2 regions of the Microbacterium sp. NPDC058345 genome follow, and region 1 is predicted to be linked to the other one. Evidence: predicted binding sites of a transcription regulator. Region 1 holds the regulator's gene; the other holds the start of a gene.
The links. The regulator HrcA, encoded in region 1, represses chaperone genes, less so after heat shock. The targets are predictions, from matches to a motif close to TTNGCACTCGNNNNNNNCGAGTGCNAA.

Region 1 (15,255 bases):
GGCGCCGGTGTACTCCAGCGAGAGCAGCCCGCCCATCGAGTGACCGACGAGGAGAACGGGACCGCGCTCGGCGGCATCGCGGACCGCCTCGTCGATCGTGCGGAACGCCGCCTCGATGGTGAACGGCTCGGCCATGCGGGTGCCGTGCCCCGGGAGGTCCACGGCGTGCGCCGGGATGCCGTGCTGTTTCAACCACGCGAGCTGCGCGCGCCACATCGTCGCGGAGGTGCGGATGCCGTGCACGAGTACGACCTGAGGCGTCACCCCTTCAGCATACGAAAGCGGGGCCGGTGGACGAACCACCGGCCCCGCACTCAGGATGCTGTGCCGAAGCGCAGCGACCCGTCAGGGATTACTTCTCCCAGCCCACGTTCTCGACGGGCTGGACACCGAACAGGTCGAGACCCACGTAGGGCTCGGGGGTCAGGTTGGCCAGACCCGCCTTGGCAGCGGAGATCGACGGACCGTTGTAGAGCGGGATCAGGCCCCACTCCTGGAAGATCTCTGCCTCGAGCTTCATCGCGGCCTCGGTCTGCTTGACCGGGTCCTTGATCGACTCGACCTCATCGTGGATGCGCTGGTCGGTCTCCTCGTTCTGAACACCCGAGAGGTTCAGACCCTGGTCCTGACCGTAGAGCTGGAAGAACCACGCCGCGCCGAACGGGTCGGACGAGGTGAACCGCAGGCTCATGATGTCCCAGTTCTTGTTGTTGTAGTCCTCGGCGAACTTGTTCGACGGACGCACATCGACCTTGACCTCGATGCCGACCTCCTTGAGCGACGCCTGCAGCGACTGCGCGAGCGCGGCCTGGGTCGGGTCGTCGCTGAAGATCGGGTACGTGGCCGAGAGCTTCACGCCGTCCTTCTCGCGGACGCCGTCAGCGCCGGCCTCCCAGCCGGCCTCGTCGAGCAGCGCGTTGGCGGCCTCGGGGTCGTACTCCCAGCCCGCCTCGGCGAGCGCGTTGGTGTAGCCCGGCTGGAAGTTGAACAGCGTGAAGGAACCGGCCGGCTCCTCGTCGTAGTCCAGGCCGTTCCAGGCGATCTTCTTCTGCTGGTCGATGTTGACGGCCTTGAAGAACGCCTCACGAACCTTGACGTCGGCGAACTGCGGCTTCTCGGCGTCGACCTCGAGCAGGGTGTTGGCGGTCTGCATCGCCCGGTAGATCTCGATGTCCTTCATGTCGGCGACCTGCGCGAGGCGGTCCTTGGTGCCGACGCCGACGGTGTCGATCTCGCCGTTCTTGAACGCGTTGATCGAAGCCTGCGCGTCCATGCCCTTGAAGGTGACCTTCTCGAGCAGCGGCTTGTCGCCCCACCACTTGTCGTTCGGCTTGAACGACACGAAGTCGGTGTTCGCGTCGAACTCGTCGATCGTGTACGGGCCGGCACCCCACTCGGGGTGCGGGTTGTCGATCATCGCGGTGTTGAACACCTCGGGGCTCTCGGCGAGCTTCGGGTGGATGACGCCGGTGAGGAACGGCATCTGCGGCCAGGCGAACTCGCCGTCGAAGGTGACGATGGCGGTCTTGGGGGTGTCGCCCTGCTCGACCGACGCGATCTCCTTGTAGCCGTCGATGGCGTTCGGCACGAAGCCCTCGTCGTTCGAGCGGTTGGCCTTCCAGGTGGCGTCGATGGCGGTCCAGTCCATCGGGGTGCCGTCGTTCCAGGTCGCCTCCTCCGTGAAGGTGAAGGTGATCTGGGTGTTGCCGTCGACCGTGTCGATCTTCCACTCGTCGAGGTACGCGTCGTGCTTGTAGGGCGTGCCGTCCGGCTCCTGCAGCAGGATCTGCGGCATGTACCACGCGGCCACGCGCGAGGTGTCGGCGCTGCCGTCACCGTGGAACGCGTTCAGCTGCTCGGGGATCTCGTTGATCGGGAAGTTGGCGGTGCCGCCTTCCTTGAGGTTCTCGCGGGGCTGGGGGTTGTAGTCCGCCTGCTCGACTTCCTTGGCGCCGTCGCCGTTGTCGCCGCCGTCACCGTTGTCGCCGCCGGTGTTGGCTGCGCACCCGCTCAGAGCGAGTGCGAAAGCGCCGGTGAGTGCCAGCGCTCCCATCAGCTTGTACTGCTTCATGGTGCTCCTTTCGCCTTTCGGCGTGTCATAAGGGGAGGATAGTTCTCGCGTGACCACGTGAGCGGCGCACGTGAGTGAATCGTGACTAACTGTTATCGGACGGTGATCGACGGTGATCGCTCCGAGGCCGCGCGCACGGCCTCCCCTGGCGATCAGACGGTGGCGGGCCGCGTGCTCATGGTCTCGGCATCGAACACCACGCGCTGACGCGTGCGCTCGATGTCGGGGTCGGGAACCGGGATCGCCGAGAGCAGCGCCTGCGTGTACGGATGCTTCGGATCGTCGAAGACCTCGTCGACGGGCCCGTGCTCGACGAACTCGCCGAGGTACATCACCGCCACGCGGTCGGCGATGTGGCGCACGACGGAGAGGTCGTGGGCCACGAACAGGTACGAGAGCCCGAGCTTGACCTTCAGTTCGTCGAGCAGGTTGATCACACCCGCCTGGATCGACACGTCGAGCGCCGAGACCGGCTCGTCGAGGACGACGACCTTGGGGTTCGTCGACAAGGCACGGGCGATGCCGATGCGCTGACGCTGCCCGCCCGAGAACGCGCCGGGGAACCGGTCGCGGTGCGCGGGATTCAGACCCACCAGGTCCATCAGCTCCTCGACGCGGGCGAACGCCTCGTCCTTCGGGGTGCCGATCGCGAACAGCGGCTCGGCGATGATGTCGGTCACCGTCATGCGCGGGTCGAGGGCGCCCATCGGGTCCTGGAAGACGATCTGGATGTCGCGGCGCAGCGTGCGCTCGAGCTTCCGGTCGTCGAGCGTGTTGACGCTGGTGCCGGCGATGATGATGTCGCCGTGCTCCTGCTTCGCGAAGTCCATGATCTGCAGCAGGGTCGTCGTCTTGCCGCTGCCGGACTCGCCGACGATGGCCATCGTCTCGCCTTCGCGCACGTCGAAGCTGATGCCCTTGACCGCGTGGACCTCGCCGACCTTGCGCTTGAACAGCGCGCCCTTGAGCAGCGGGAAGGTCTTGGTCATGTTCTGCACCTCGAGGGTGACCGGCCGCTGCTCGCGAGGCATCCGGGTCAGCTCGCTCTCGGGCACAGGCAGCACGGGGTACACCGGCAGCCCGCCGATGAACCCGGCGTCGTCGATCTCATCAGCACGGATGCACGCGGCCGTGTGCGGCTGGCCGCTGCCGGTGGCGACCGGGGCGAGGTCGGGCTCGCGCCGCACGCACGCATCGATCGCGATGGGGCAGCGGGCGGCGAACGGGCAGGCGTCCGGCAGGTCGATCAGCAGCGGCGGGTTGCCCTTGATCGGCGTCAGGGGTTCCTTCTCGGCCTTGTCCACGCGCGGGATGGCTCCCAGCAGGCCGATCGAGTACGGCATCCGCGTTCGGTGGAACAGCTCGTGGGCCGGTGCGTGCTCGACGGGCTTGCCCGCGTACATCACCATCACGTCGTCCGCCGTGCGGGCGACGACACCCATGTCATGGGTGATCATGATCACCGCGGCGCCGGTCTCGTGCTGCGCCTTCTCGATGAGGTCGAGGATCTGCGCCTGGATCGTGACATCGAGCGCGGTGGTGGGCTCGTCGCAGATGATCAGCTTGGGGTTGTTCGCCATGGCGATCGCGATCACCACGCGCTGGCGCATGCCGCCCGAGAACTCGTGCGGGAACGACTTCATCCGCTTCTCGGGGCTGGTGATGCCGACGAGGGTGAGCAGCTCGACGGCGCGTTCCCACGCCTCCTGCTTGGAGATGCTGCGGTGCACGGTCAGCGCCTCGACCAGCTGATCGCCGATCGTGAAGACCGGCGTCAGCGAGGTGAGCGGATCCTGGAACACCATGGCCATGCCGTTGCCGCGGATCATCGACATCTGCTTGTCGGTCTTGCCGAGCAGCTCCTGGCCGTTGAACTGCACGGAGCCGGTGACCTTGGCGCTGTCGTCGAGCAGGCCCATGATCGCCAGCGACGTGACGGACTTGCCCGAACCCGACTCGCCGACGATGCCGAGGGTCTTCCCCGCCTCGAGATCGAAGGAGACGCCGCGGACGGCGTCGACACGGCCCGCCTCGGACGGGAAGCTGACGGTGAGGTCGCGGACGGAGAGAACAGTGTTGGGGGTCATGCGCGGCCTCCCGCCGCCGAAGTGGGATCGAGCGCGTCGCGCAGGCCGTCGGCGATGAGCGCCATCGACACGGTCAGCAGCGTGAGGGCGAGAGCGGGGAAGTAGAACAGCCAGGGAGCGCTGGTCACGCTCGCCGCGCCGATGCCGATCAGCGATCCCAGCGAGACGTCGGGGATCTTGACGCCGAAGCCGATGAACGACAGACCGGTCTCGGTCATCACCGCGCTCACGACGCCGAGGGTGAAGTTGATGACCAGCAGGGAGCCGATGTTGGGCACCAGGTGGCGCATCACGATGCGCATGCCGCTCACGCCCATGTACCGGGCGGCGTCGACGTACTCGCGTTCGCGCAGCGAAAGCGCCATCGTCCAGATCACACGCGCGGGGAAGAACCAGGCGATGAAGATCATCGCCAGTGCGATCACCCGCCAGTCGCCGCCCGCGTTGTTCGAGACCAGGGCGAGGATCAGGAAGGTGGGGATGACCATCAGGAAATGGATGACCAGCAGCGTGAAGCGCTCGACCCGGCCGCGGAAGTACGCCGCGGCGGCGCCGACGATCGCAGACAGCACGGTGACGCCTACCGACACCGTCACGGCGATCATCAGCGAGCGCTGCAGACCGACGGCGGTCTGGGTCCAGGTGTCGTGACCGGAGGCGTCCGTGCCGAACCAGTGCTCGGCCGAGGGGCCGGTGCTGAGGTTCAGGAAGTCCATGTCCTCGATCGTGTACGGCGAGATCAGCGGCACGATGATGGAGTACAGCACCATCAGGACGAAGATGACGACGCCGACGACGGCGGGCTTGTTGCGCATGAAGCGCCGGGTGTACAGCGTCCACTTGGAGAGCTGCTTGCTGGGGATGCGTTCGGCGGTGGTGTCCGGGCCGACCGGCGGCTGGACCTGGGAATCGATCATCTCGGTGCTCATGTCAGCTCACCCTCACTCGCGGGTCGAGGACCACGACGGCGATGTCGGCGAGCAGGGCGCCGATCGCGGTCAGCACGGCGCCGAAGGCCGCGACGGCGACGACGCCGTGCACGTCGTTACCGTTGATGGTGGTCAGGAAGTACCGGCCCATGCCCTGCCAGGCGAAGATCGTCTCGGTCAGGATGGCGCCGGTGAAGATGCCGGGGATGGCGAAGGCGACCTGCGTGGACACGGGGATGAGGGCGGTGCGCAGCGCGTGGCGGCGGATCGCCTGCTGCTTGGTGAGGCCCTTGGCCCGCGCGGTGCGCACGTAATCGGCCTTGATGTTGTCGAGCAGCAGCGAGCGCTGCAGGAAGTGCGTCGCCGCGTAGCCGGTGAGGACCAGGGCGATCGTGGGCAGGATCAGATGCTGCAGGGTGTCGATGACGACGGGGAAGAACCCGGTCACGCCTTCGCTCGAGGAGCCGGTGACGTAGAAGACCCGCTCTCCGACCCAGTTGTTGAAGTTGATCGCGAGGATCACGACGGCCAGGCCCGCGACGATGATGTTGATGTTCATCGTGATGATCGAGATGCCCTGCCAGATGCGGTCGCCCACCTTGTACTGACGCGACGCCGTGTACACGCCGATCGCGATGCCGAGCACCGTCATGATGACGGTCGCGCCGAGGACGAGCTCGGCGCTCACCCACATGCGGAAGCCGATCTGCTCGTTGACCGATCCGCCGGTCGGGCTGACGCCCCAGTCCCAGCGCAGCAGGATGCCGGTGAACCAGTTCCACCACCGCTCGATCAGCGGCGTGCTGTCGCTGAGATTGCGCGGGCCGAGCAGATTCTCGATCTGCTCCGGGCTGAGCGGGGGCCTTCTTGCCACGTAGTTGCTGCGGGGATCGAGGAAGGACCAGGCCAGGAAGTACGTGATGTTGGTCGCGACCACGATCATGAGCAGCCAGCCGAGTGTCCGGCGCACGAGATACTTGATCAAGGTGGTGATTCTTTCTCTTCTACAGCCGCGCGCGGGATCTGCCGACGCAACGCTGGGTCGGGATGCAATTCAAGCATCATCCCCGGGGTTACGCACATCCGCTCCGCACTCGGGCTGTGACGGAGTCCTGTCGCTCGCGGCATCCGGTTCCACCGGATCCGTCAGGGCAACTTCGCGAGACTATCACCGCTCGGTGCGAATGAGGGATCCGGGCACCCTGAACGTAGAATCGTCAGAACCCTTTCGGACATCCAAGGACCACATGTCTCCCCGCGCTCTCACTCCGCTGTCGCCTGCCGCGACACCCGCCACGCAGATCCGCAATTTCTGCATCATCGCTCACATCGATCACGGCAAGTCGACCCTCGCCGACCGGATGCTGCAGATCACCGGCGTGGTCTCCGACCGCGACATGCGCGCCCAGTACCTCGACCGGATGGACATCGAGCGCGAGCGCGGCATCACCATCAAGAGTCAGGCCGTGCGGATGCCGTGGCAGATCGAGGGCGAGACGTTCGCGCTGAACATGATCGACACGCCGGGTCACGTCGACTTCACCTATGAGGTCTCGCGGTCGCTGGCGGCCTGCGAGGGTGCCATTCTGCTCGTCGACGCCGCGCAGGGCATCGAGGCGCAGACGCTCGCCAACCTGTATCTGGCGCTCGAGAACGACCTCACGATCATCCCGGTGCTCAACAAGATCGATCTGCCCGCCGCCGATCCCGAGAAGTTCGCCAAGGAGCTCGCCGACCTCATCGGCGGGCGTCCGGAGGACGTGCTGCGCGTCTCGGGCAAGACCGGCGTCGGCGTCGAGGACCTGCTCGACCGTCTCGTCAGCGAGATCCCCGCGCCGGTCGGCGACCCCGAGGCGCCCGCGCGAGCCATGATCTTCGACTCGGTGTACGACGCGTACCGGGGCGTGGTCACCTATGTGCGCATGGTGGACGGCAAGCTGGCGCCGCGCGAGCGCATCCAGATGATGTCGACCAAGGCGACGCACGACCTGCTCGAGATCGGCGTCTCGAGCCCCGAGCCGATCCCCACCAAGGGCCTCGGCGTCGGCGAGGTCGGCTACCTCATCACCGGCGTGAAGGACGTGCGTCAGTCGAAGGTGGGCGACACGGTCACGACCGCGCGCGGTGCGGCATCCGAAGCCCTCGCCGGCTACACCGATCCGAAGCCGATGGTGTTCTCGGGCATCTACCCGATCGACGGCAGCGACTACGCCGAGCTTCGCGAGGCGCTCGACAAGCTCAAGCTGTCCGACGCATCGCTGCAGTACGAACCCGAGACGTCGGTGGCGCTCGGGTTCGGCTTCCGCTGCGGCTTCCTCGGCCTGCTGCATCTGGAGATCATCACCGAGCGCCTCTCGCGCGAGTTCGGCCTCGATCTCATCACCACCGCCCCGAGCGTCATCTACGAGGTCGCGACCGACACGGGGGAGACCGTGACGGTCACGAATCCCAGCGAGTACCCCGACGGCAGGGTGGCGTCGGTGTCGGAGCCGATGGTGAAGGCGGCGATCCTGCTGCCGAAGGACTACGTCGGCACGGTGATGGAGCTGTGCCAGTCGCGGCGCGGCTCGCTGCTCGGCATGGAGTACTTCTCCGAGGAGCGGGTCGAGCTGCGTTACGACATGCCGCTCGGTGAGATCGTGTTCGACTTCTTCGATCAGCTGAAGTCCAAGACGCAGGGCTACGCCTCGCTGGACTATGAGCCCTCCGGTCAGCAGGAGGCCGATCTCGTCAAGGTGGACATCCTGCTGCAGGGCGAGAAGGTCGACGCGTTCAGTTCGATCGTGCACCGCGACAAGGCGTACAGCTACGGCACGATGATGGCCGAACGGCTGCGCAAGCTCATCCCTCGGCAGCAGTTCGAGGTGCCCATCCAGGCTGCGATCGGCGCGCGCATCATCGCCAGGGAGACGATCCGCGCGATCCGCAAGGACGTGCTCGCCAAGTGCTACGGCGGTGACATCAGCCGCAAGCGCAAGCTGCTCGAGAAGCAGAAGGAGGGCAAGAAGCGCATGAAGATGGTCGGCCGCGTCGAGGTGCCGCAGGAGGCGTTCATCGCCGCGCTCTCCGGCGATGTCGAGGGCAAGGACAAGAAGTGATCACCGCGGCATCCTCGGATGCTGCGGGTGATGAGCCGCTGTCCAGGCACCTCACGTAGGCTGGAGCCCATGCGTCGCGGGACATTCCGAGAAGGCACGGTGGACTATGCCGCGGTCGGGGCGACGCACGCCCCCGATCTGATGCAGTATCCGCCGGAGCGCAGCATCCCTGCCGAGGAGTCCTGGCGCATCGGCAGCGGCGAGGAGCGGTTCCGCAGTGCCGGTGACGCGCTGCTGTCGTGGACGGCTCAGCGGGCGGCCGGTCTCGAGCTCACGGATGTGCGACCGGCATCCGGTACGGCGTACACAGGCGTCAGCTTCGACGCCGAGGGTGCGCCGATCGCCCCCAACCGCACCCAGGTCGAGCAGCGTTTCGACGCCGAGGGCACGCCCTTCGTCGCGCCGGGCATGACTTTGAAGCTGCGCGGCAGGGCGAAGGGCATGCGTGCGGATGCCGAGCTGCGCGTCATCTCGGTGACCGAGGAGCGCCGCCGTGTGGGCTTCGTGCTCGGCACGATCGGCGGTTCGGTCGTGAGCGGCGAGGAGTCGTTCGACATCGACTGGCGCGAGGACACCGATGAGGTGTGGTTCACCGTGCGCGCCTTCGACGCACCGGTGTCGCTGCTGTACCGTCTGCCGGGGCTGGTGAAGCGTCGTCGTCGTGAGCTCTTCGCGCTGTATCTGCGGGCCATCTCGCCGCTGTACGCGACGCCGATCTGATGGCGGGTCCTCTGCCGCTGGGCGACCCGGCGCCCGCCGACGGACGCCTGCCCGCCGATCTGAGACCGGACGGCGCCACGCCGTTCTCCGCCTACCTGCACGTGCCGTTCTGCCGGGTACGCTGCGGATACTGCGACTTCAACACCTACACGTCCGGAGAGCTGCGCGGCGCGAAGCAGGAGGACTACGCGTCGACGCTGCTGCGCGAAGTCTCTCTCGCACGAGAGGTGCTGTCCGAGGCGGACGCGCTGCGTCCCCTCGACACCGTCTTCTTCGGCGGCGGCACGCCGACGCTGCTTCCGGCCGGTGATCTCGGGCGGATGCTGGACGGCGTCGCCGCGGCCTTCGGCATCCGTCCCGGCGCCGAGGTGACCGTCGAGGCGAACCCCGACACCGTCACGCCCGAGGTGGTGCGGACGCTCGCCGACGCGGGGGTCACCCGCATGTCCATCGGGATGCAGTCCGCGGTGCCGCACGTGCTCGCGGCTCTCGACCGCACGCACCGGCCGGAGAACGTCAGCACGGCCGTGCATGCGGCACGCCAGGCGGGCCTCGATGTCAGCGTCGATCTCATCTACGGCGCACCGGGGGAGACGCTCGCCGACTGGGAGCGCTCGCTGGACGCCGCGCTGGCCCTGGAACCCGACCACGTCTCCGCCTATGCGCTGATCATCGAGGACGGCACGAAGCTCGCGCGCCAGATCCGCCGGGGCGAGGTGCCCGCGCCCGATGACGATCTGCAGGCCGACATGTACGAGACCGCCGATGAGCGCCTGGCGGCCGCGGGCTTCGGATGGTACGAGGTCAGCAACTGGGCGCGCAGCGACCGGAACCGCTCGCTGCACAACCTCGCCTACTGGCGAGGCTCGGACTGGTGGGGCTTCGGCCCAGGAGCCCACAGTCATGTCGCCGGGCTGCGCTGGTGGAACGTGAAGCACCCGGCCGCCTACGCTCAGCGTCTCGACGCGGGGGATTCCCCGGCGGCCGGACGGGAACGCCCCGATGCCGAGGCGCGCATGCTCGAGCGGGTGCTGCTGCAGAGCCGCCTGGTCGAAGGGCTGGCGATCGACGAGATCGCCGAGGAGCGTCGCGACCGCGTCGCGGGTCTCATATCCGACGGCCTCGTCGACGCCGCGGCCGCGCTGCGTGAGCGCCGGGTGCGGCTCACCCTGCGCGGACGGCTGCTCGCCGACGCGGTCGTGCGGGCGCTCACGGGCTGATCGCCGCGCCCGGCCTGAGCGCCGCCGGCCCCAGCCCGGATCAGAAACGCTGCTGCGATCGCCCGCGGAGCGGCGTTTCTGATCTCCGCCGGCCCGAGTGCGATCAGGAGCGCGCGGAGATGGCCCGACGCACGCGGCTCAGGAAGGCGTCACGGCCGTGTGTGAGATCGTCAGCCGTGAGCCGGATGACGATCCAGCCGAGATCCTCCAGTTCACGCTGGCGACGGATGTCCGTCCGCCACTGGTCTTTGTCCGTGCGGTGCCCGTCGCCTTCGTACTCGATGGCGATGCGCAGCTGCGGATAGGCGAGGTCGGCGCGGGCGACGAACCGCCCGCCATCGAAGACGTCGTGCTGCACGACCGGCTCGGGCAGCCGCGCGGAGACCAGCGCAAGCCGGGTCTCGGTCTCCTTCGGAGACTCGACTCCTTCGCGCACTGACGGCAGTGCAGCGCGGATGACTCCGGACCCCGGGAACCGCCCCCACTGGGCCAGCCGCTCCCGGATCTCGTCGAGTGAGCTCAGCGGGCGCCCCGGTCCCAGACCGGGGTAGTTGAAGGACGACGTCACCAGGGCATCGAGGATCGTCACCGCTTCATCGCGTGTGAGAGTAGGCGCGAGGCTGAAGCAGGTCGCGACCGGATCGGCGATGCGGACGCCGCGCGAGCGGTGGATCCGGACCCTGTCGCGGTGCAGTCGCCGTCCGCGCACGCCTGCGGTGCGTGGTGGACTCAATTGAGTGGGCACGCCGATCTCGATCGGCTCGGCGGGGGACCAGGACCGAGCGAGCGGAAGACCCCAGGCGCGCGCAGCCGACACGCCGACGAGATACTGGTCGGGGCTCATTCGTGGTCGATAGGCGGCGACCTGCTCGGTGAAGCAGGCCGGTGCGGCGAGACTGCGCACGCCGTGGAAGGGACGATGCAGGTCGGCGGCATCCGCTCGCCCTCGCCGCACGCCCGCGCGCGCGGCATCCCGCATGAGGAAGCTCTCGCCCAGTCTGGCGGGCAGTGGTACCCGGTGTCGCATCCTGACATGTTCCCGGTTCGGCGGACTGCGCGCGCCGATCCAGGCCCGGCTGTGGACAACCTTCACCGCCGCTTCGCCGAAGCGGATCAGAAACGCTTCCCGGACCGGCTCCCGACAGGCGTTTCTGATCTCGCCTGAGACGCATCGACGCCCCGCGTGCAAGGGTGTTGGGCTCGGTACAGGCAGTCCGGAGTAGAATTGGCACTCAGAACGTCGGAGTGCCAGCGGGAGGGGAACATGGTCACGGAACGAGGACTGCAGGTCCTCCGCGCGATCGTGCAGGACTACGTCGAGTCCCACGAGCCGGTCGGCAGCAAGTCGATCGTGGAGCGGCACGCCTTCGGGGTGTCGGCGGCCACCATCCGCAACGACATGGCGCTGCTCGAGGATGAGGAGCTCATCACCGCTCCGCACACCTCGTCGGGGCGCGTGCCCACCGACAAGGGGTACCGGCTCTTCGTGAACCACCTGGCGCAGCTGCGGCCGCTCTCGGCCGCGCAACGCAGCGCCATCGAGACATTCCTCGCCGACCCCAGCGACCTCGACGACCTGATGGCCCGCACCGTGCGCGTGCTCACCCAGCTCACCGGGCAGGTCGCGCTCGCGCAGTACCCGTCCTTCGCACGGGCGAGCATCACGCATGTGGAGCTGGTCGCCCTGGCCCCGAATCGGCTGCTCGTGGTGCTGGTCACCGACGCCGGCGGGGTGTCGCAGCGCATCTCGCCGCTGCCCATCGAGGTCGATGACGAGGACGTGGCCGTGCTGCGCGCTCGCCTGTCCGCCCTGATCACCGGTCGCGCGGTGAGCGATGCCGCCGACCGGATGACCTCGCTCGGCCGGCCCGAGGCAGGATCGCCGGCCGCGCGTCTGCATCCCGCGCTCGTGTCGCTCGCCGCGGTGATCGCCGAGGAACTGGCCGAGTTCCGTCAGGAGCGGCTGGTCATGGCGGGTGCGGCGACCCTGGCGCGCCGCGAGCAGGACTTCCGCGGCAGCATCCACCCGCTGCTCGAGGCCATCGAGGAGCAGGTGACCCTGCTGCGGCTGATGGGTGAGATGGTCACCGACGAGCATGGCCTCGCGACCAGCATCGGCACCGAGAACGCGCCCTTCGGGCTCGGCGAGGCGTCGATCGTCGCGAGCAACTACGCCGCCCCCGGCGGCACCGCGCGCGTCGGGGTGATGGGTCCCACGCGCATGGACTATCCGAGCAATCTCGCAGCGGCACGGGCCGTCGCCCGCTACCTGTCGCGGATGCTCGAGGACGACGAGGCCGGCCGCTGACGCGGACGGCACACAGCAGCACGCACACGCAGAAAGGTGATCGTGGCGGACCATTATGAGGTTCTCGGGGTGTCTCGCGACGCCACGCAGGATGAGATCAAGAAGGCCTACCGCAGACTGGCACGACAGCTGCACCCGGATGTGAATCCGGGAGACGACGCCGCGGAGCGCTTCAAGCTGGTCACGCACGCGTACGACGTGCTCAGCGACGACGAGTCACGACGCCGCTACGACATGGGCGGTGGCGAGGACGGCGGCTTCGGCGGTTTCGGCGGTTTCGGCGACATCTTCGAGACGTTCTTCGGCGCCTCCGGCGGCGGCAGGGGAGCGCGACCCCGGTCGCGGCGCGAACGAGGGCAGGACGCCCTGGTGCGCATCACCCTCGACCTCGGCGACGTCGTGTTCGGCGTGCACCGTGACATCGAGGTCGACACGGCAGTGCTGTGCGAGACCTGCAAGGGCAGCTGCTGTCAGGAGGGCACCGCGCCGGTCACCTGCGACGTGTGCGGCGGCAGCGGGCACGTGCAGCGACAGGTGCGCAGCCTGCTGGGCAACGTGGTCACCACTCAGCCGTGCGGCACCTGCGAAGGCTACGGTACGACCATCCCGTACCCGTGCGGCACGTGCGCCGGGCAGGGACGGGTGCGCTCGCGTCGCGCCGTCTCGCTCGACATCCCCGCCGGCGTCGAGACCGGTCTGCGCCTGCAGCTTCCCGGCTCGGGTGAGGTGGGCAGGGCCGGCGGCCCGAACGGCGACCTGTACGTCGAGGTCACCGTCGCCCCGCACCCGGTCTTCAGCCGCGAGGGCGACGACCTGCTGGCGACGCTCGAGGTGTCGATGACCGACGCGATCCTCGGCACCACGACCACGATCGACGGCCTGGACGGCACGGTCGATCTGGAGCTGCGCGCCGGCGTTCAATCGGGCGACGTGCTCACCATCGGCGGCCGGGGCATCACACCCTTGCGCGGGTCGCAACGCGGTGATCTGCGGGTCGGCGTGCAGGTGCTGACGCCCACCCGGCTGGATTCGGCGCAGCGCAAACTCATCGAGGACTTCGCGAAGAAGACCAAGGCGCCGGCGCCCAAGCTCGCCCAGTTCCAGCAGGGACTGTTCTCGAAGCTGCGCGACCGCTTCCGCAGCCACTGACCCACGCGCACGCGGATCGGAGCCCCATGGCCCTGCACTTCATCGTCCCGACCTGCTCCGGTGCGGATGCCGGCGAGCTGATCACGCTCACCGGAGCCGAGGCCAAGCACGCCGCCGTCGTGCGGCGGGTGCGGGTCGGCGAGAGCGTGACGATCGGCGACGGAGCGGGCGTCTGGCTGGAGGGCGCCGTCGAGGACGTCTCGGCGTCGCAGGTCACGGTGCGCATCTCCCGCCGCTCGACGCAGGACGCACCCGTGGCGCGCATCACCCTGGCGCAGGCGCTCGCGAAAGGTGACCGCGACGAGCTCGCCGTGCAGGCGGCCTGCGAGCTGGGCGTCGACGAGATCGTGCCGTGGCAGGCGGCCCGCAGCGTCTCCCGCTGGGAGGGGGCGAAGGCGGGGAAGGGGCGTGAGCGCTGGTCGGCGATCGTGCGCGAGGCCGCCAAGCAGGCGCACCGCGCGTGGATTCCCGACGTCACCGCCGTCGAATCGACGGCGCAGCTCGCGAAGCGCGCGCCCGACGCACGGCTGCTGGTGCTCGACCCCTGGACCGAGACGCGGCTGTCGAGCATCCGTCCCGACCACCGGGACATCGTGCTCGTCGTCGGTCCCGAGGGCGGCATCGCCCCCGAGGAGCTGGAGCGCCTCGAGACGGCCGGCGCCGAACGCGTGCGCCTCGGCGACACCGTGCTGCGCACCTCGACGGCCGGACCCGCCGCGATCGCCGTGCTGTCGACCATGCTCGGCCGCTGGTGACCGCCCGACCCGCGGCGCCGGCCGGTCAGTAGACTGAACGCCATGACGGAACCCTCGATCTTCACCCGCATCCTGAACGGGGAGATCCCCGGCGAGATCCTCGCCGACACCGACCGGGTGTTCGCGGTGCGCGACATCGACCCGCAGGCGCCGCTGCACGCGCTCGTCATCCCCAAGACGGAGCAGTACCGCGACGTCACCGAGCTCGCCGAGGGCGACCCTGGACTGCTCGCCGAGATGGTCGCGATGGCGAAGCGGCTCGCCACCGAGCACGCGAACGGCGAGTATCGTCTGATCTTCAACAACGGCGCCAGCGCCGGCCAGTCCGTGTTCCACGTGCATGCGCACGTGCTCGGCGACATCGAGGAGAGCAAACTCGTTGGCTTCTGACGAATCCACCCCCCGTTTCCCCGCTCAGCCCGAGCACACCGAGCGCATCTTCGCCGACGGCGTCGCCATGGTGCAGCTGCTCGGCCCGCAGGACCGCCTGCTGCGCGTGCTCGAGAAGCAGCATCCACAGGTGCAGGTGCTCGTGCGCGGCAACGAGATCACCCTCGGCGGCACGCAGACCGATGTCGCCGCGGCCAGGAAGCTCGTGGAGGAGCTGCTCGAGATGACCCGCTCCGGGTACGACCTCGTCCCCAGCGACGTCGAGAACTCGGCTCGGATGCTGCAGCGCTCCGAGGGACCGCGCCCGAGCGAGGTGCTCGGTGAGGCGATCCTGTCGACCCGCGGCAAGGTCATCCGCCCCAAGACGCTCGGTCAGAAGGAGTACGTCGACGCGATCGAGCAGAACACGGTCGTGTTCGGCATCGGCCCCGCCGGAACCGGCAAGACGTATCTGGCGATGGCGAAGGCGGTGCAGGCGCTGCAGCGCAAAGAGGTGCAGCGCATCATCCTCACCCGGCCGGCCGTGGA
Region 2 (15,255 bases), on a different contig from region 1:
TCGGAGCGAGGGTTGTCTCGGCGTGGGCGCGCAGCGGGGCGACGCGCTCCTCGCCGGGCGGGTCGTCGGTGAGGAACTCGATCGTCATGCGCCCGGCACCGAGCGGGGCGGATGCGGCGACCTCGGGCAGCTCGTCCGCCCCGGCGGCGAACTCGAAGGACCCGCCGCCGATGTCGAGCAGCATCAGGCGGCCGGCCGACCAGCCGAACCAGCGACGCACCGCGAGGAACGTCAGCTCCGCCTCCATCTCGCCCGTCAGCACCTGCAGCGGCTGACCGAGCCGCTGCTCGATGCGCGCGATCGCCTCGGCGCCGTTCGCGGCCTCCCGCACCGCGCTGGTGGCCGTGGCGATCAGGGTCTGCAGGTTCTCGGCATCCGCCACGCGCTTCGCCTGGTCCACGGCATCCGTGAGCGCCTGCAGCCCTTCGGGGCTGATCGCACCCTCTGGGGTGAGGTAGCGCATCAGGCGCAGCACGGTGCGATCGCTGCTCGTCGCCAGCGGGCGCCCGCCGGCACGGATGTCGGCCGCGAGCAGGTGCACGGTGTTGGATCCGATGTCGAGGACTCCGAGGCGCACGGGACGAGACTACCCGCGCGCCGGGCGTTCGCGACACGGCCGATACCATGTAGTCCGTGAGCGCCGCCCCGAACCTGCCGCTGTCTCCCTACCGCGCGATCGACCGCGCGGACTGGGCGCGTTTGGCCGCCGGGCTCGACCAGCCGCTCAGCGAGACCGAGATCGTCGAGGTGCGCGGCATCGGCGACCGACTCGACATCGCCGAGGTGCGTGAGGTGTACCTGCCGCTGAGCCGGCTGCTCAGCCTGTACGCGTCGTCGGCGAAGCGGCTCGGCGCCGCGACGAGCGAGTTCCTGCAGGAGGACGACACGACCACCCCGTTCGTGGTCGGCGTCGCCGGCTCGGTGGCGGTGGGCAAGTCGACCATCGCCCGATTGCTGCGCGAACTGATGAGCCGCTGGCCCGGCACCCCGCGGGTCGAGCTGGTGACGACCGACGGATTCCTCTACCCGAACGCCGAGCTCGAACGGCGCGGGCTGATGGATCGCAAGGGGTTCCCCGAGTCGTACGACCGCCGGGCGCTGCTGGAGTTCCTCACCGAGGTGAAGAGCGGCGCCGCCGAGGTGCGCGCCCCGTTCTACTCGCACATGCGTTACGACATCGTCCCCGATGCGACCGTGGTGGTGCGCCGCCCCGACGTCGTCATCGTCGAGGGTCTGAACGTGCTGCAGCCGCCGCCCGCTCCCAACGACGTCGCGGTCAGCGACCTGTTCGACTTCTCGATCTACGTCGACGCCGAGGTCGAGCACATCGCGAGCTGGTACATCGACCGGTTCCTCGCCCTGCGCCAGGGTGCCTTCAGCAACCCGTCGTCGTACTTCAACGTCTTCGCCCACCTCACCGACGAGGAGGCCGTGACGACCGCCCTCGGCTACTGGAACGACATCAACATGCCGAACCTCGTCGAGAACGTGCTGCCCACCAAGCACCGCGCCACCCTCGTGCTGCGCAAGGGCGCCGAGCACGCCGTCGAGAGCGTGCTGCTGCGCAAGGTCTGACGGGTCTCGCCCCGCGACATCCCGTCGGCGCACCCGCGTCGAGGTGTCTGCGTTCTTGAGGGGTCGCATATTGCCGCATCCGGCGTGTTCGAGGCGACCATCTGCGACCCCTCGGGGAAGCGGGGTCGGGCCCGTAGAAGTCGTCTGGCTTCGTGAGGGGTCGCATCGTGCCGCATCCGGCGTGTTCGAGGCGACCATCTGTGACCCCTCGGGGATCGGGAGAGTTCGTTCAGAACCCTCGCAAAATGCGCGGCTTATCCTTGAACCCATGTGTGGAATCGTCGGATACGTGGGCCCGCGCCCCAGCCAGGACATCCTTCTCGCGGGTCTCGCCCGCCTCGAATATCGCGGATACGACTCCGCCGGCATCGCGGTTATCGACCAGGACGGCACGCTCGGCATGCGCAAGAAGGCCGGGAAGCTCGCCATGCTGCGCGACTCGCTGTCGGATGCCGCGCTCGGCGACGGCACGACCGGAATCGGCCACACCCGCTGGGCGACGCACGGCGGACCGACCGACGTCAACGCGCACCCGCACCTCGCCGACGACGACAAGCTCGCCGTCATCCACAACGGCATCATCGAGAACTTCGCCGCACTGCGCGACGAGCTCACCGCCGAAGGCGTGACCTTCCGCAGTGAGACCGACACCGAGGTGGCCGCCGCGCTGCTCGGCCGCGAGTACGGCCGCACCGGCGACCTGCAGCAGGCGTTCCGCGACGTGGTCAACCGCCTCGAGGGCGCGTTCACGCTGCTCGCCATGCACGAGGACCAGCCCGGCCTGGTCGTCGGCGCCCGCCGCAACTCCCCGCTGGTCATCGGCCTGGGCGAGGGCGAGAACTTCCTCGGCTCCGACGTCGCCGCCTTCGTCGAGCACACCCGCAACGCGCTCGCCATCGGCCAGGACCAGATCGTCGCGATCACCCCCGACGCGGTGACGGTCACCGACTTCGACGGCAACGCCGTCGACGCGCAGCCGTTCGAGGTCTCGTGGGACGCCGCCGCGGCCGAGAAGGGCGGCTGGTCGTCGTTCATGGCCAAGGAGGTCGCCGAGCAGCCCGAGGCCGTCGCGAACACGATCCGTGGCCGTATCCAGGGCGGTGCCGTCGTCATCCCCGAGCTCGACGGACTCGATGAGCTCTTCACCGGCATCAACCGCGTGATCATCACCGCGTGCGGCACCGCCTCGTACGCGGCGCTGGTCGGCAAGTACGCCATCGAGCAGTGGGCCCGGGTGCCCGTCGACGTCGAGCTCGCGCACGAGTTCCGCTACCGCGACCCGGTGATCGGCGCCGACACCCTCGTCGTCTCGATCAGCCAGTCGGGCGAGACCATGGACACCCTGATGGCCGTCAAGTACGCGCGCGAGCGCGGCGCGAGGACGCTGTCGGTGTGCAACACCCAGGGCGCGACGATCCCGCGCGAGTCGGATGCGGTTGTCTACACGCACGCCGGCCCCGAGGTGGCCGTCGCCTCGACCAAGGCGTTCTCGGCGCAGATCACCGCGCTGCTGCTGCTCGGCCTGCACATGGGCCGCGTGCGCGGCACGGCATCCGACGCCTCGGGCGAGGTCGCCGAACTGCAGAGCCTGCCTGAGAAGGTCGCCCAGGTGCTCGCCGAGGAGAACGACCACGTCACCCAGCTCGCCGGCTGGATGGCCGACACCCGGTCGGTGCTGTTCCTCGGCCGCCACGTCGGGTACCCGATCGCTCTCGAGGGCGCGCTGAAGCTCAAGGAGATCTCGTACATCCACGCCGAGGGCTTCGCCGCCGGTGAGCTCAAGCACGGCCCGATCGCGCTGATCGAGCCCGGTCAGCCGGTGTTCGTGCTGGTGCCGTCGCCGCGGCACTCCGCGCTGATCCACTCGAAGGTCGTGTCGAACATCCAGGAGATCCGCGCCCGCGGGGCCCGGGTGATCGTCGTGGCGGAAGAGGGCGACGCCGCCGTGCTGCCCTACGCCGACGAGGTCATCCGCATCCCGCTCGCCGGCGCGCTGTTCGAGCCGATCCTCGCGGTCGTGCCGCTGCAGATCTTCGCCATGGCGCTCGCCACGGCCAAGGGACTCGACGTCGACCAGCCGCGCAACCTCGCGAAGTCTGTCACCGTCGAGTGATCTGATCTCTGCGAACCGCCCCGGAGCCGCGTGCTCCGGGGCGGTTCTGCGTGTGCGGCATCCGGAGCCGCGGTTCTCGATCGCGATGTCGGCGGCAGTGCTCCCGGTGAGCCGGAATCGGCGAATGCTGTGCCGGATCCCGCGCGAGTAGGCTGAACGGGTGATCATCGGCACCGGCATCGACCTCGTGGACGTCGCGCGATTCGAACGGTCGGTGACGCGCACCCCGCGCCTGCTCGAGCGCCTGTTCACCCCCGCCGAGCAGAGCCTGCGGCTGCGCTCGCTCGCCGCCCGCTACGCCGCGAAGGAGGCGCTGATCAAGGCGCTCGGCGGCAGTGACGGGGTGTACTGGCACGAGATCGAGATCGCCTCGGAGGCGTCGGGGCGCCCGCATTTCGTGCTCAGCGGTTCGACAGCGCAGGTCGTCGCCGACCGCGGCATCACGGCCCTGCACCTCTCGCTCACGCACGACGCCGGCCTGGCCGCCGCGTACGTCATCGCCGAACGCGAGGACTACCGCTCGTGAACCCTTTCCGCGAAGCCACCATCGACCTCGGGGCGATCTCCGACAACGTGCAGCATCTGCGCCGGCTCACCGCGACCGATGTGATCGCGGTGGTCAAGGCCAACGGGTACGGGCACGGCGCGGCCGAGGTCGCCATCGCGGCGCTCGCCGGGGGAGCGAGCCGCGTCGGCACCGCCACCCTGGAGGAGTCGTTCGCCCTGCGCCGCGCCGGGATCACCGCCCCGCTCATGGCGTGGCTGCACGAACCGGGCCGCCGTTTCGACGACGCCGTACAGGCCGGTATCGAGATCGGCGTCTCCTCGCTTGCACAGCTCGTCGCCGTATCCGAGGCGTCGCCGGCCCCGGCATCCGTGCACCTCAAGGTCGACACCGGCCTCTCACGCAACGGCATCGCGGCCGCGGAGCTCGAGCGGGTGCTCGCCGAGGCGGCGCGGCTCGAACGCATCGGCCGCATCCGCGTCGTCGGCATCTTCAGCCACCTGTCCGGCGCGAGCCCCGACGACGACCGGGCGCAGCTCGCCCGGTACGAGCAGATCCTGGCGCGGGCCGAGGCGCACGGCATCCGCCCCGAGATCCGTCATCTCGCCGCCACCGCCGGAGCCATCGCGCTTCCCGAGGCGCGGCTCGATGCGGTCCGCATCGGCATCGGCCTGTACGGACTCTCGCCGTTCGCCGGCCGCAGCTCGGCCGAGCTGGGGCTGCGCCCCGCGATGACCCTGCGCGCGGCGGTCGCCGCGGTGCGCCGGGTGCCGTCCGGCACGGGCGTCTCGTACGACTACGTGCACCGCACCGAGCGGGAGACCACGCTCGCGCTGGTACCGCTGGGCTACGCCGACGGCATCCCGCGGCAGGCATCCGACCGGGGACCGGTGCTGATCAACGGCCGGCCGCACACCGTGTGCGGGCGCATCGCGATGGATCAGTTCGTCGTCGACATGGGCGACGAGCCCGTCGCCGTCGGCGATGAAGTGGTCGTGTTCGGCGATCCGACGCTGGGCCACCCCTCCGCCACGGACTGGGCGGATGCCGCGGGCACCATCAACTATGAGATCGTCACCCGCATCGGGGCGCGCGTGCCGCGGCGGACGATGTCGTGAGCGCCCTCGACGAGCTGACCGGCCGGCACGAGATCGCCACCGCGGATGCCATGCAGCAGCTCGGGCATCGCATCGGCGCCGAGCTGCGCGCCGGCGATCTGCTCGTCCTGACCGGTCCGCTCGGTGCCGGCAAGACCACGTTCACGCGCGGCATCGCCGAGGGGCTGGGCGTACGCGGTCCGGTGCAGAGCCCGACGTTCGTGATCGCTCGCACGCACCCGTCGCTCGTGGGCGGCGCCCCCCTGGTGCACGTCGACGCGTACCGGCTCGGGTCGGCCGCCGAGCTCGACGATCTGGACATCGATTTCGCCCGTTCGGTGGTCGTGATCGAGTGGGGCAGGCCGATGGCGGATGCCGTCGCCGACGATTGGTGGGACATCGAGCTCGAACGCCCGGTCGGCGGCGCCGACGTGGCGGATGAGGACCTCGACGCCGACGCCCCGCGATTCGTGACCATCGCCCGCGTGCAGCGCTGAGAGCGCTCTGGGCGGTCCGTCGCCGGCCTCCGTCCGGTTTCGGGTGACGCAGATGATCAGTGCGGTGGGTGAATTTGTACCCCGTGACGCCACCGATAATCTGGTATCCCAAATCGCAGAGGAGCCCCCGATGGAGCAGGAACAGCAGTCACCCGGCATCAGCCGACGCACCTTCACCCGCGCAGCAGCTTGGAGTGTGCCCGTCGTCGCCGCGGCGACCGCCGTGCCTTTCGCCGCCGCATCGGTCACACCCCCGGTGGAAGGGCTGTGGTATTCGGTGACGCCAGGGGGCGAGGGGAACCCCGCGGGCACAGCCGGGTTCACGATCTTCAACAACGGCGATGCGGACTTCGACGGGACCGTCTCGATCCGCATCGCGCTCTGGCCCTACCCCTTCTCCTCGCTTCAGCCCATCGTCGTCAATGGCAGTGTGTACCGGGGTCAGCGAGCTCTGGAGAACAGAAGGATCCTCGGTCGCTACCTTGGCGTGCCGGTCACGGTGCCCGCCGGTTCCCAGCTCGACTTCCTGTTCGATTACACCGACACGACCGAGACCACGCAGGGCACGTCGGAGCTCATCTCCATCGTCGCCGACGACGGAACGCCGATGGTGCTGGCGGGTGAGCCGACGTTCTACACGCCGTACACGCCGGCCCCCTGAGACCGCATCGGCACGGGCGGTCGCTGACGGATCTCAGCCACCGCCCGCGTCGCGGCGTTTTCGCGTGAGCCCGACGCCGTCACCGCGACCGACCACGACTAACCTGGAGAGGTGATCCTCGCCGTCGACACCTCTCTGGGCACGGCCGTCGCCGTCATCGATGCCGACGGGCGCACGGTCGCGGAGGCGTCGACCCCCGACCCGCTCGGACATGCCGAGGTGATCGGCGATCTGCTCGCCCGCGTCGCACGCCCCGGCATCACCCATGTCGTTGCGGGCATGGGCCCTGGCCCGTTCACCGGCCTGCGGATCGGCATCTCTGCCGCCCGGGCCTTCGCGCTGGGCCGCGGCATCCCCGTGGTTCCCGTGCCGAGCCACTACGCGATCGCGTTCGACACGGCCGCACAGGGACCCTTCGCCGTCGTCACCGATGCGCGACGCCGCGAGATCGCGGTGAGCGTCTTCGACGGGACGGATGCCGACGGCATCCCGAATCTCATCGCACCCACCCGCCTCGAGAAGCACGGCGCCGAACTGGAGGCGCCCGTGATCGAGGCCGCCGAGCTGTCGGCCGCCGCGCTCGCTCGCGTCGGGCAGGCCGCGATCACCGCCGGCCGGGTGCTCGCGGATGCAGAACCGCTGTACCTGCGCTCGCCGGACGTCGTGCAGCCCGGGGCACCGAAGCGGGTGAGCGCATGAGCCTTCGCCCCGCGACCGTCGCCGACCTGCCGGCGATCATGGACCTCGAGCGTCGCAGCTTTCCCACCGACGCGTGGAGCGAGGCGACCATGGGCACCGAGCTCACCAGCGCCCACACGTTCTACCTGGTCGACGAGGACGACGACCGGATCGTCGGCTACGGCGGGCTGCGGGCGCTGCGCGGCGGGGCGGATGCCGACATCCAGACCATCGCCCTGGACGCCTCCTTCCGCGGCCGAGGCCGCGGCCGCGCGCTGCTGCGCGCGCTGATCGCCGAGGCCGTCGCCCGGAAAGCGAAGGAGCTGTTCCTCGAGGTGCGCGCCGACAACCCGGTCGCCGAGAGGCTGTACAACTCGGAGGGCTTCGCCGAGCTCGGCCGGCGCCCGCGCTACTACCAGCCCGACGACGTCGACGCGGTCGTGATGCGGCTCGACCTGCGCACCTGGAACGCCGGGAAGCCTCCCGCCGCGCAGGAGAATGCACGACCTGCAGGAGAGGATCCGCAGGTCGATCCTGCAGAGCGTGCGATCTCCGTCGAATCGCGCGAAGACGATGCCGCACGGGAGGGACGCACATGATCGGACCCCTGGTGCTCGGCATCGAGACGAGCTGCGACGAGACCGGCATCGGCATCGTGCGCGGCCGCACGCTGCTGTCGAACACGATCGCCTCGAGCATGGATGAGCACGCCCGCTACGGCGGCGTGGTCCCCGAGGTCGCGGCCCGTGCGCACCTCGAAGCGCTGCAGCCGTCGATCGACCGTGCCCTCGCCGAGGCCCGAGTCAGCCTGGACGAGCTGGACGCCGTGGCCGTGACGAGCGGTCCGGGGCTCGCCGGGGCCCTGATGGTCGGCGTCGGAGCGGCCAAGGGCCTGGCCGTCTCGCTGGGCAAGCCGCTGTACGCGGTGAACCATCTGGTCGGGCACATCGCCGCCGACATCCTCTCGATGCCGGATTCGCCCGCTGCGCCGGACCGGGCGGACGCCGGTCCGCTCGAGTATCCGACGATCGCGCTTCTGGTGAGCGGCGGTCACACCTCGCTGCTGCACGTGCGCGACCTCACCACCGACGTCGAGCTGCTCGGTGAGACGGTCGACGACGCGGCGGGGGAGGCCTTCGACAAGGTGGCGCGCATCCTCGGTCTGCCGTATCCCGGCGGGCCGCAGATCGACAGGGCGGCGATCGGGGGAGACCCGAAGGCGATCCGCTTTCCGCGCGGACTGTCGAAGGCCTCCGACATGGCCGCGCACCGCTACGACTTCTCGTTCTCGGGCCTGAAGACGGCGGTCGCCCGCTGGGTGGAGCGCGCCGAGGCGAACGGCGAGCAGATCCCCGTCGCCGACGTCGCGGCCGGTTTCCGGGAGGCGGTCGTCGACGTGCTGGTCACCAAGGCGCTCGCCGCCTGCGCCGACCGCGGCGTGCCCCGCCTGCTGCTCGGCGGCGGCGTCATCGCCAACCGACGGCTGCGCGAGGTGGCGACAGAGCGTGCTGCGGCCGCCGGCGTGACCGTCCGCATCCCGCCGCTGTCGCTGTGCACCGACAACGGTGCGATGATCGCCGGCCTCGCCGCGGAGCTGATCGCGAGCGGGCGCGCACCGTCGACGCTCGCCTTCGGCGCGGACTCGACGCTGCCGGTGACCGAGATCCAGGTGAGTCCGGCATGACCGACCCGCGCATCGAAGGTCCCACCCCCGAGGTCGAGAAGCCTCAGGGGTCGGCGTCGCTGCCCGGCGCCGCGAAGGGGTACGGCAAGCTTCCGACCGGGCCGGTCAGTGTGGAGCCGGTCGCCACCGGGCCGATCGCCGACGTCGATGCGTTCGCCGACACGGGGTGGGCGCCCGCGGTCCCCGAGCCGGCCGACGACGCCAAGCTCGCTCCCTGGGCCCTGTTCGCCGCGATCGTCGCGTTGGCCACCTCGATGTTCGTCGGGTGGGGCATCCCGGTGGCGATCGTCGCGGTCATCGCGGCGACCATGTCGCTGCGTCGCCCGGTGGAGAACCGTGAGGTGGCCATCTGGGCGCTGGTGCTGGGGATCGTGGCGACGCTGTTCAGTGCGGGGTGGCTGATCTGGGCCGCCATGCAGTTCGAGACCATGGGGTGACGGATGCTGGATGCCGCGGATGCCGCACGACGACGTGAGCTTCAGCGGCGGGCGTACGCGCCCGGCGGTGCTCTGACGCGGGCTGAAGCCGCTGAACTGCATGCGCTCGACAGCCGCAGCTTGGCGGTCGCCGCGGCCGAGGTGCGTGCGCCGGAGCCGGTCGCGCCGGTCGCGCCGGAAGTCGCACAGCCTGCGCCGGATGCCACCGCGGAATCCGCGCACGCGCGTGAGGAGCATCCGCTGCCCGCGCCGCCGCAGGTGACGACTGCTCCGCTCGCCGGAGCGCCGGCCGCGGACACCGCGGCGAGTGAGCACACGAACGCGCCGGCGACCGAGACCCCGGCGCCGTCCCGCCGCCGCTGGCTGCTGCCGCTCGTGGCTGCCCTGGCGATCCTGCTCGGCTTCGGCGGCGGATGGCTGGCGTTCGCGCGCGGCGACGGCGGGTCGGCGATGAGCGACGAGCAGCAGGACATCTGGGCGCGGATCGAGGCTTCGGGCACGTACGATCCCGGCTCGGTGCGGCTGCTCGGCGACAAGTACGGCGTGAACGTGTGGCAGGCGACGAAGGACGGCTCGACCACGGACTGCCTCATCCTCACCCACGACGAGGACGAGAAGACCGGATGCGTCCTGCCGGAGCAGATGGAAGAGGCCTATTACTACGGACCCCAGACGACCCTCTCGTACAACGACGGCGACGACGAGTACATGCTCTGGGCGACGTTCATCGAAGACGTGACCGGTGAGCGCCGGGTGATCGTGCAGCGTCAGAGCTCGGCGGACTCGTGGGACTGGCGGTCGCAGTACGACGAGCGCGAACTCGCGACGGCCGAGATGTTCGTCGAATCCGGCTTCGACGGTCAATTCCTGCAGATCGTGGGCTACGACGGCGACATCCCCGTCTGGCTGTACGAGGCCGACCGCACCTGCCTGCTCGTGGAGCAGACGGACGGGTTCGCCGAGCACTGCGGCGCGCTGATGTACGCCTCGGAGCCGACCCTCGAGCTCGAGATGCCCGATGTGACGTACAGCGTGCATGCCTCGCCGACCCGCGGGTACGATCTGACGATCGTCCGTCACGCCGAGGGCGGCACGACAGCCGTGCAGTGAGGGGGTGACGGATGCTGGACGAGACGGATGCCGCGCGACGGCGCGAGCTGCAGCGCCGCGCCTTCGCGCCCGGTGACGCGCTGACGGCGGCAGAGGTCGCCGAGCTGCGTGAGCTCGACGCGCGCCGCCACGCGCCGGCCGCGCCGCCGGACTCGCGGCGGCAGAGCGAGCCGCCGCATCCGGCGTACAACCCGGATCCGGTGTACAGCCCGGAACCGGAGGCGGAGCCCGCGCGGAAGGAAGCGGCTCTCGGACCGGCGCTCGAGCCGATCCCCGAGCCGGCCCTCGAACCGGCCAAGGAGCCGGCCCTCGAACCGACCATCACCCGGCAGACGGGCGACTCGCGCGGCGGACGTCGCGGCCGGTTGCTGCTGACCCTCGCCGTGGTGGCGGCCGCCCTCCTCGGCTTCGCCGGCGGCTGGCTGCTGCCGATCCGCCCGGCCGATGCGGCGCCGGCGATGACGGCCGAGCAGCGGGAGCAGTTCACCCAGATCGAGACATCCGGCGAGTACGACCCCGGGTCGGTGCGGTTCGCCGGTGCGAAGCACGGGGCGTCGGTCTGGTCGGCGACGCGCGACGATGGCGCCCGCGAGTGCATCGTGCTGCGCTTCGGCGAGAAGTCCGCAGGCGACTGCTACACGCGCGAGCAGATCGAGAGCTGGGGTGGCGGAGCGGGCGCGCAGATGCAGGTGTCGGTCGACGGCGAACTGGTGTACCTCACCGCATCCGTGCTTCAGGGCATCTCGGGCGAGCCGGTCACCGTCATCCAGCGGATGGCGTCCGACGGCAGCTGGCGGGACCGATTCTCCGAAGGCGAGGTGGTGCTGGCGGAGGTGCTCGTCGACGCCGGCGTCGACGCGAATCAGCTGCAGATCGTCGGCTACGACGACGACACCCCGGTGTGGCTGACCGCGGATGGCGACGCCTGCCTGCTGGTGGTCGACCCGGTGACCCACGACACCGCGCGCGGGTGCGGCGGGCTCGATGCGCAGGATCCCTTGGTGCTGGCCCTGCCCGAGGTCAGCTACAGCCTGCGGTGGCACTCGCCGCGCGGCCCGCTGCTGACGGTCATCCGCCAGGCGGCCTCGATCACCTGCGACGTCGACACGGGATACTGCGCCACGGTCGACGACACCACCGGTGAGATCGGCTGATCAGACCCGATCGGCGAGGATCGCCACCCTGCCCGCCGCGGTGCGGGCGAGGATCAGGGTCGCCTGGGCGGATCCGCGCAGGTTCAGCTTCTTGCGGAAGGCGGCGGGGTCGACGTCCATACCGCGCTTCTTGATCTCCAGCCGGCCGACGTCGTTCGCGCGCAGTGCGGCGTTGATCGTCTTCACATGCGCGGGCATCGTCTCACGCACCCGGAACGACTGCACGAACGGACTCGTCACGGCGTTGTCTCCGGTGAGGTACGCGATCTGCGGGTCGAGCATCCCGGCATCCAGCATCCGCCCCGCCTCGCCGATCAACCGGGCGCGAATCACCGCGCCGTCGGGTTCGTGCAGGAACGCACCCAGTTCACGCACCGGCGCATCTTCGGCATCCGCCGGCGCCGTCAGCTCGTGGGAATCGCCGTCGCGCATCACCAGTGCCGCGCGCCGCACGCCCTCGCGCGCCAGCGCCCCGCTCCACAGCACGAGTTCGACGACGCTGCCGTCGACGCTCACCCACTGCGCCTCGACGTCGCCGGGGATCAGGTCGCGATCCAGTCCCGGTCCCAGCTTGATGCCCGCAGGGTGCCGGCGGGCGGCCTCGAAGCTCCAGTCCAGAGACGGCGACCAGTCGGATGCCGCGGTGCGGCGCGTCTCGCTGTGCCCGGCGGTGCGCCGGGCCGGGTCGAGCCAGATCGCATGGGTGTCGCCGCGGTGCACGGGAAGGGAGTCCTCCGCCCGCCCCTGTCGCACGGATGCGCTGTCGCCGAACGGCGCCAGGTTGTAGGCGGCGATCGCGGCCGTCACCTCATCGGCGTCGACAGCCTCTACCTCGAGCCCCGCGCCGGCGAAGGCCAGGCTGTCGCCAGCGATGCCGCAGCCCAGGTCTGAGACGGCGGTCATCCCGGCCTGCCGCATCCGCACGGCGTGCAGTGTGGCGACGCTCAGCCGGGTGGCCTGTTCGAGACCGGCGCGGGTGAACAGCATCCGCTGCGCGAAGTCGCCGAACTTGGCTTCGGCCCGCGCTCTCAGGCTCGCCTGTCCGACCACGGCCGAGACGAGGTCGGGCGAATGGCCGGCGGCGCGCAGCCGGGACACGGTGCGAGCGACCTCGGCGGGGGATGCGACGGTTCCGACCTCGTCGAGCAGCGCCAGACCCTCACGGGTGAGCAGCGCGGCGAGCTCGGAGATCTCCATCGCACCAGCCTATGCGCGGGTTCGGCGGCATCCGATGCGCTGGGGAGGCGCGATTCGCCGCATCCGCCTTCGCGAGGCGACCAGCGGCGCCACCCGAGCGCCGCCACGCGCGGAGCTGGCACTCGCATTGCGTGAGTGCCAGCGGTCGGCATAGACTGGAGTTAGCACCCTCGGCATGAGAGTGCTAACCAGTCTTCTGATCTCCGTCAAGAAAGAAGAGGTACACCGTGTCGGTTTCCATCAAGCCGCTCGAGGACCGCATCGTCATCCAGCAGGTCGAGGCCGAGCAGACCACCGCCAGCGGTCTGGTCATCCCGGACACCGCGAAGGAGAAGCCCCAGGAGGGCGAGGTCGTGGCCGTGGGCCCCGGCCGCATCGACGACAACGGCAACCGCGTTCCGCTCGACGTCGCCGTCGGCGACCGCGTGCTCTACAGCAAGTACGGCGGCACCGAGGTGAAGTTCGGCGCCGAGGAGTACCTCGTGCTGTCGGCTCGCGACGTCCTCGCGGTCGTCGTCCGCTGACGCTCTGACGCCAGGTCCTCGAAGGGTCCGGATGCTGCGGCATCCGGGCCCTTCGTCGTGTCGCCCCCTATCGGATTCCAGCCCCCACCCCCAGAACCCCCCGACCGGCCCCGCAACCCTCGGGGTGCCCCCCGATGCCGGCGGGGACGGCAGGAAGCACACTCGTCTTAGGCGCCACTCGGCACTCATGACGAAGGGAAACGGATCATGGCTCTTGACGACAACGTCAATGTCCTCGGTGCTCAGTGGAATCTGGGGATCGCGAACTCGGGCAACGACAGCTCGGACAACTCGGACAACTCCGACAACTCGGACAACTCCGACAACTCGGACAACTCCGACAACTCGATGACGGACAACTCCGACAACTCGGACAACTCCGACAACTCGGACAACTCCGACAACTCGGACAACTCCGACAACTCGGACAACTCGGACAACTCCGACAACTCGGACAACTCCGACAACTCCGACAACTCGGACAACTCCGACAACTCGGACAACTCCGACAACTCGGACAACTCCGACAACTCGACGAACGACTCGTACAACGACAACTCCGACAACTCGGACAACTCCACCAACGACTCGAACAACGACAACTCGGACAACTCCGACCACTCCTGGCGGGACAACTCCGACCACTCGGTGACCGACTCGTACAACACGTTGTACGACAACTCGGTGACCACCGGCGTGCGTCAGTACAACTCCGGGTTCGGCGACATGAACCTCGGCTCGGGCGGCGGTGGCATGGCGGCCATGGCCGGCGCAGGCACCTTCCACATCGACGCGCGCACCACGCTGAACGATCAGTCGGTGAACCAGACCATCTCCACCGGGTCCTCCTCCGGGTCGAACGGCGGGGACGGGTCGGGTGGCGCCGTGACGGGCGGAGACGTGACCCAGGGCTTCGCCCAGAGCAGCAACATCGCCTCGGGAGACAGCTCCATCGCTGCCGGTCGCGACGTCTCGATCGACAACACCTCGACGACCGTCACGGTCGGAGACGTCTCCATCGGAAACACCTGGAACACTGACTCGTTCAACGAGGACTTCTCGGACAACTGGTCGATCAACGACTCGTTCCAGGACAACTCGGACAACTCCGACAACTCGGACAACTCCGACAACTCGATGACCGACTACTCGGACAACTGGTCGGTGAACGACTCCTTCCAGGACAACTCGATGACGGACAACTCGGACAACTGGTCGGTGGATGACTCCTTCCAGGACAACTCGAGCAACCCCGACCTCGATGTCGACGTCGACAACTCCAACGTCGGCAGCCCCTTCGGGGACGCCAACGAGCTCGACTTCTGAGCCGCTGAGAAGTCGCTGACCCGCCCGGTCGTCCGCCTCTGGTGGACGACCGGGCGCACCACTAGACTCCTGAGCACCTCTGGGAGGTGACGCGATGTCCGAGGACTGGGAAACCCGACCGGGCGGTGACGAGCTCGATCCTGCGATCTGGGGAGACGCGGGGCTCATCGACCCGTTCACCACCGACGCGTTCACTCAGGAGATCGCCGACATCGATGAATCGGACTGGAACCTGGACGTGGATGCGATCTGGGGAGGCGATGTCCAGGCGAACGATGCATCGCCCGGCGACCTGCCCAGCGGCCCTGAGTTGTTCGGCTGATCCGGTCCGAGACGGAAGAAGGGGATCCGTGCAGGAACATCGCACCACGGGGGAGGCGAAGATCGTCGACGTCATTCATGACGTCGGCGATCTCGCCGCGTCCGCCGGCAGGAACGACCTGGCCACTCGCCTCGCCTCCACTCGGGAGAGGCTGATCGACCCCGCGGTGCGGGTGATCGTCGTCGGGGAGTTCAAGCAGGGCAAGAGCAAGCTCATCAACGCGCTCGTCAACGCGCCGGCGTGCCCCGTCGACGACGACGTGGCGACGAGCGTCGCCACCACCGTCGGCTATGCCGAGCAGCCCTCCGCCTGGGTGCTGGAGCGGGTTCCCGGTGCCGCCGAACCGCAGCGGCGCCAGATCCCCCTCGAGAACCT

Region 2: the regulator HrcA is predicted to act here: its motif matches at 12,824-12,850, upstream of groES (co-chaperone GroES).

Annotation. Positions count from the first base shown of each region.
Region 1 is NZ_JBHXIG010000002.1:568,819-584,073, reverse strand. It holds gene ACFWH5_RS10475 (alpha/beta fold hydrolase) at 1-264, opposite strand, end outside; gene ACFWH5_RS10470 (ABC transporter family substrate-binding protein) at 353-2,071, opposite strand; gene ACFWH5_RS10465 (dipeptide ABC transporter ATP-binding protein) at 2,224-4,158, opposite strand; gene ACFWH5_RS10460 (ABC transporter permease) at 4,155-5,087, opposite strand; gene ACFWH5_RS10455 (ABC transporter permease) at 5,089-6,072, opposite strand; gene lepA (translation elongation factor 4) at 6,335-8,185, shown strand; gene ACFWH5_RS10445 (DUF1990 family protein) at 8,255-8,905, shown strand; gene hemW (radical SAM family heme chaperone HemW) at 8,905-10,125, shown strand; gene ACFWH5_RS10435 (endonuclease domain-containing protein) at 10,229-11,152, opposite strand; gene hrcA (heat-inducible transcriptional repressor HrcA) at 11,390-12,433, shown strand; gene dnaJ (molecular chaperone DnaJ) at 12,476-13,582, shown strand; gene ACFWH5_RS10420 (16S rRNA (uracil(1498)-N(3))-methyltransferase) at 13,609-14,337, shown strand; gene ACFWH5_RS10415 (HIT domain-containing protein) at 14,380-14,727, shown strand; gene ACFWH5_RS10410 (PhoH family protein) at 14,795-15,255, shown strand, end outside.
Region 2 is NZ_JBHXIG010000001.1:385,128-400,382, reverse strand. It holds gene ACFWH5_RS02035 (Ppx/GppA phosphatase family protein) at 1-577, opposite strand, end outside; gene coaA (type I pantothenate kinase) at 634-1,575, shown strand; gene glmS (glutamine--fructose-6-phosphate transaminase (isomerizing)) at 1,844-3,688, shown strand; gene ACFWH5_RS02020 (holo-ACP synthase) at 3,849-4,214, shown strand; gene alr (alanine racemase) at 4,211-5,311, shown strand; gene tsaE (tRNA (adenosine(37)-N6)-threonylcarbamoyltransferase complex ATPase subunit type 1 TsaE) at 5,308-5,787, shown strand; gene ACFWH5_RS02005 (hypothetical protein) at 5,918-6,448, shown strand; gene tsaB (tRNA (adenosine(37)-N6)-threonylcarbamoyltransferase complex dimerization subunit type 1 TsaB) at 6,560-7,147, shown strand; gene rimI (ribosomal protein S18-alanine N-acetyltransferase) at 7,144-7,725, shown strand; gene tsaD (tRNA (adenosine(37)-N6)-threonylcarbamoyltransferase complex transferase subunit TsaD) at 7,722-8,810, shown strand; gene ACFWH5_RS01985 (hypothetical protein) at 8,807-9,247, shown strand; gene ACFWH5_RS01980 (hypothetical protein) at 9,251-10,357, shown strand; gene ACFWH5_RS01975 (hypothetical protein) at 10,369-11,511, shown strand; gene ACFWH5_RS01970 (SAM-dependent methyltransferase) at 11,512-12,708, opposite strand; gene groES (co-chaperone GroES) at 12,936-13,232, shown strand; gene ACFWH5_RS01960 (hypothetical protein) at 13,440-14,558, shown strand; gene ACFWH5_RS01955 (hypothetical protein) at 14,653-14,880, shown strand; gene ACFWH5_RS01950 (dynamin family protein) at 14,909-15,255, shown strand, end outside.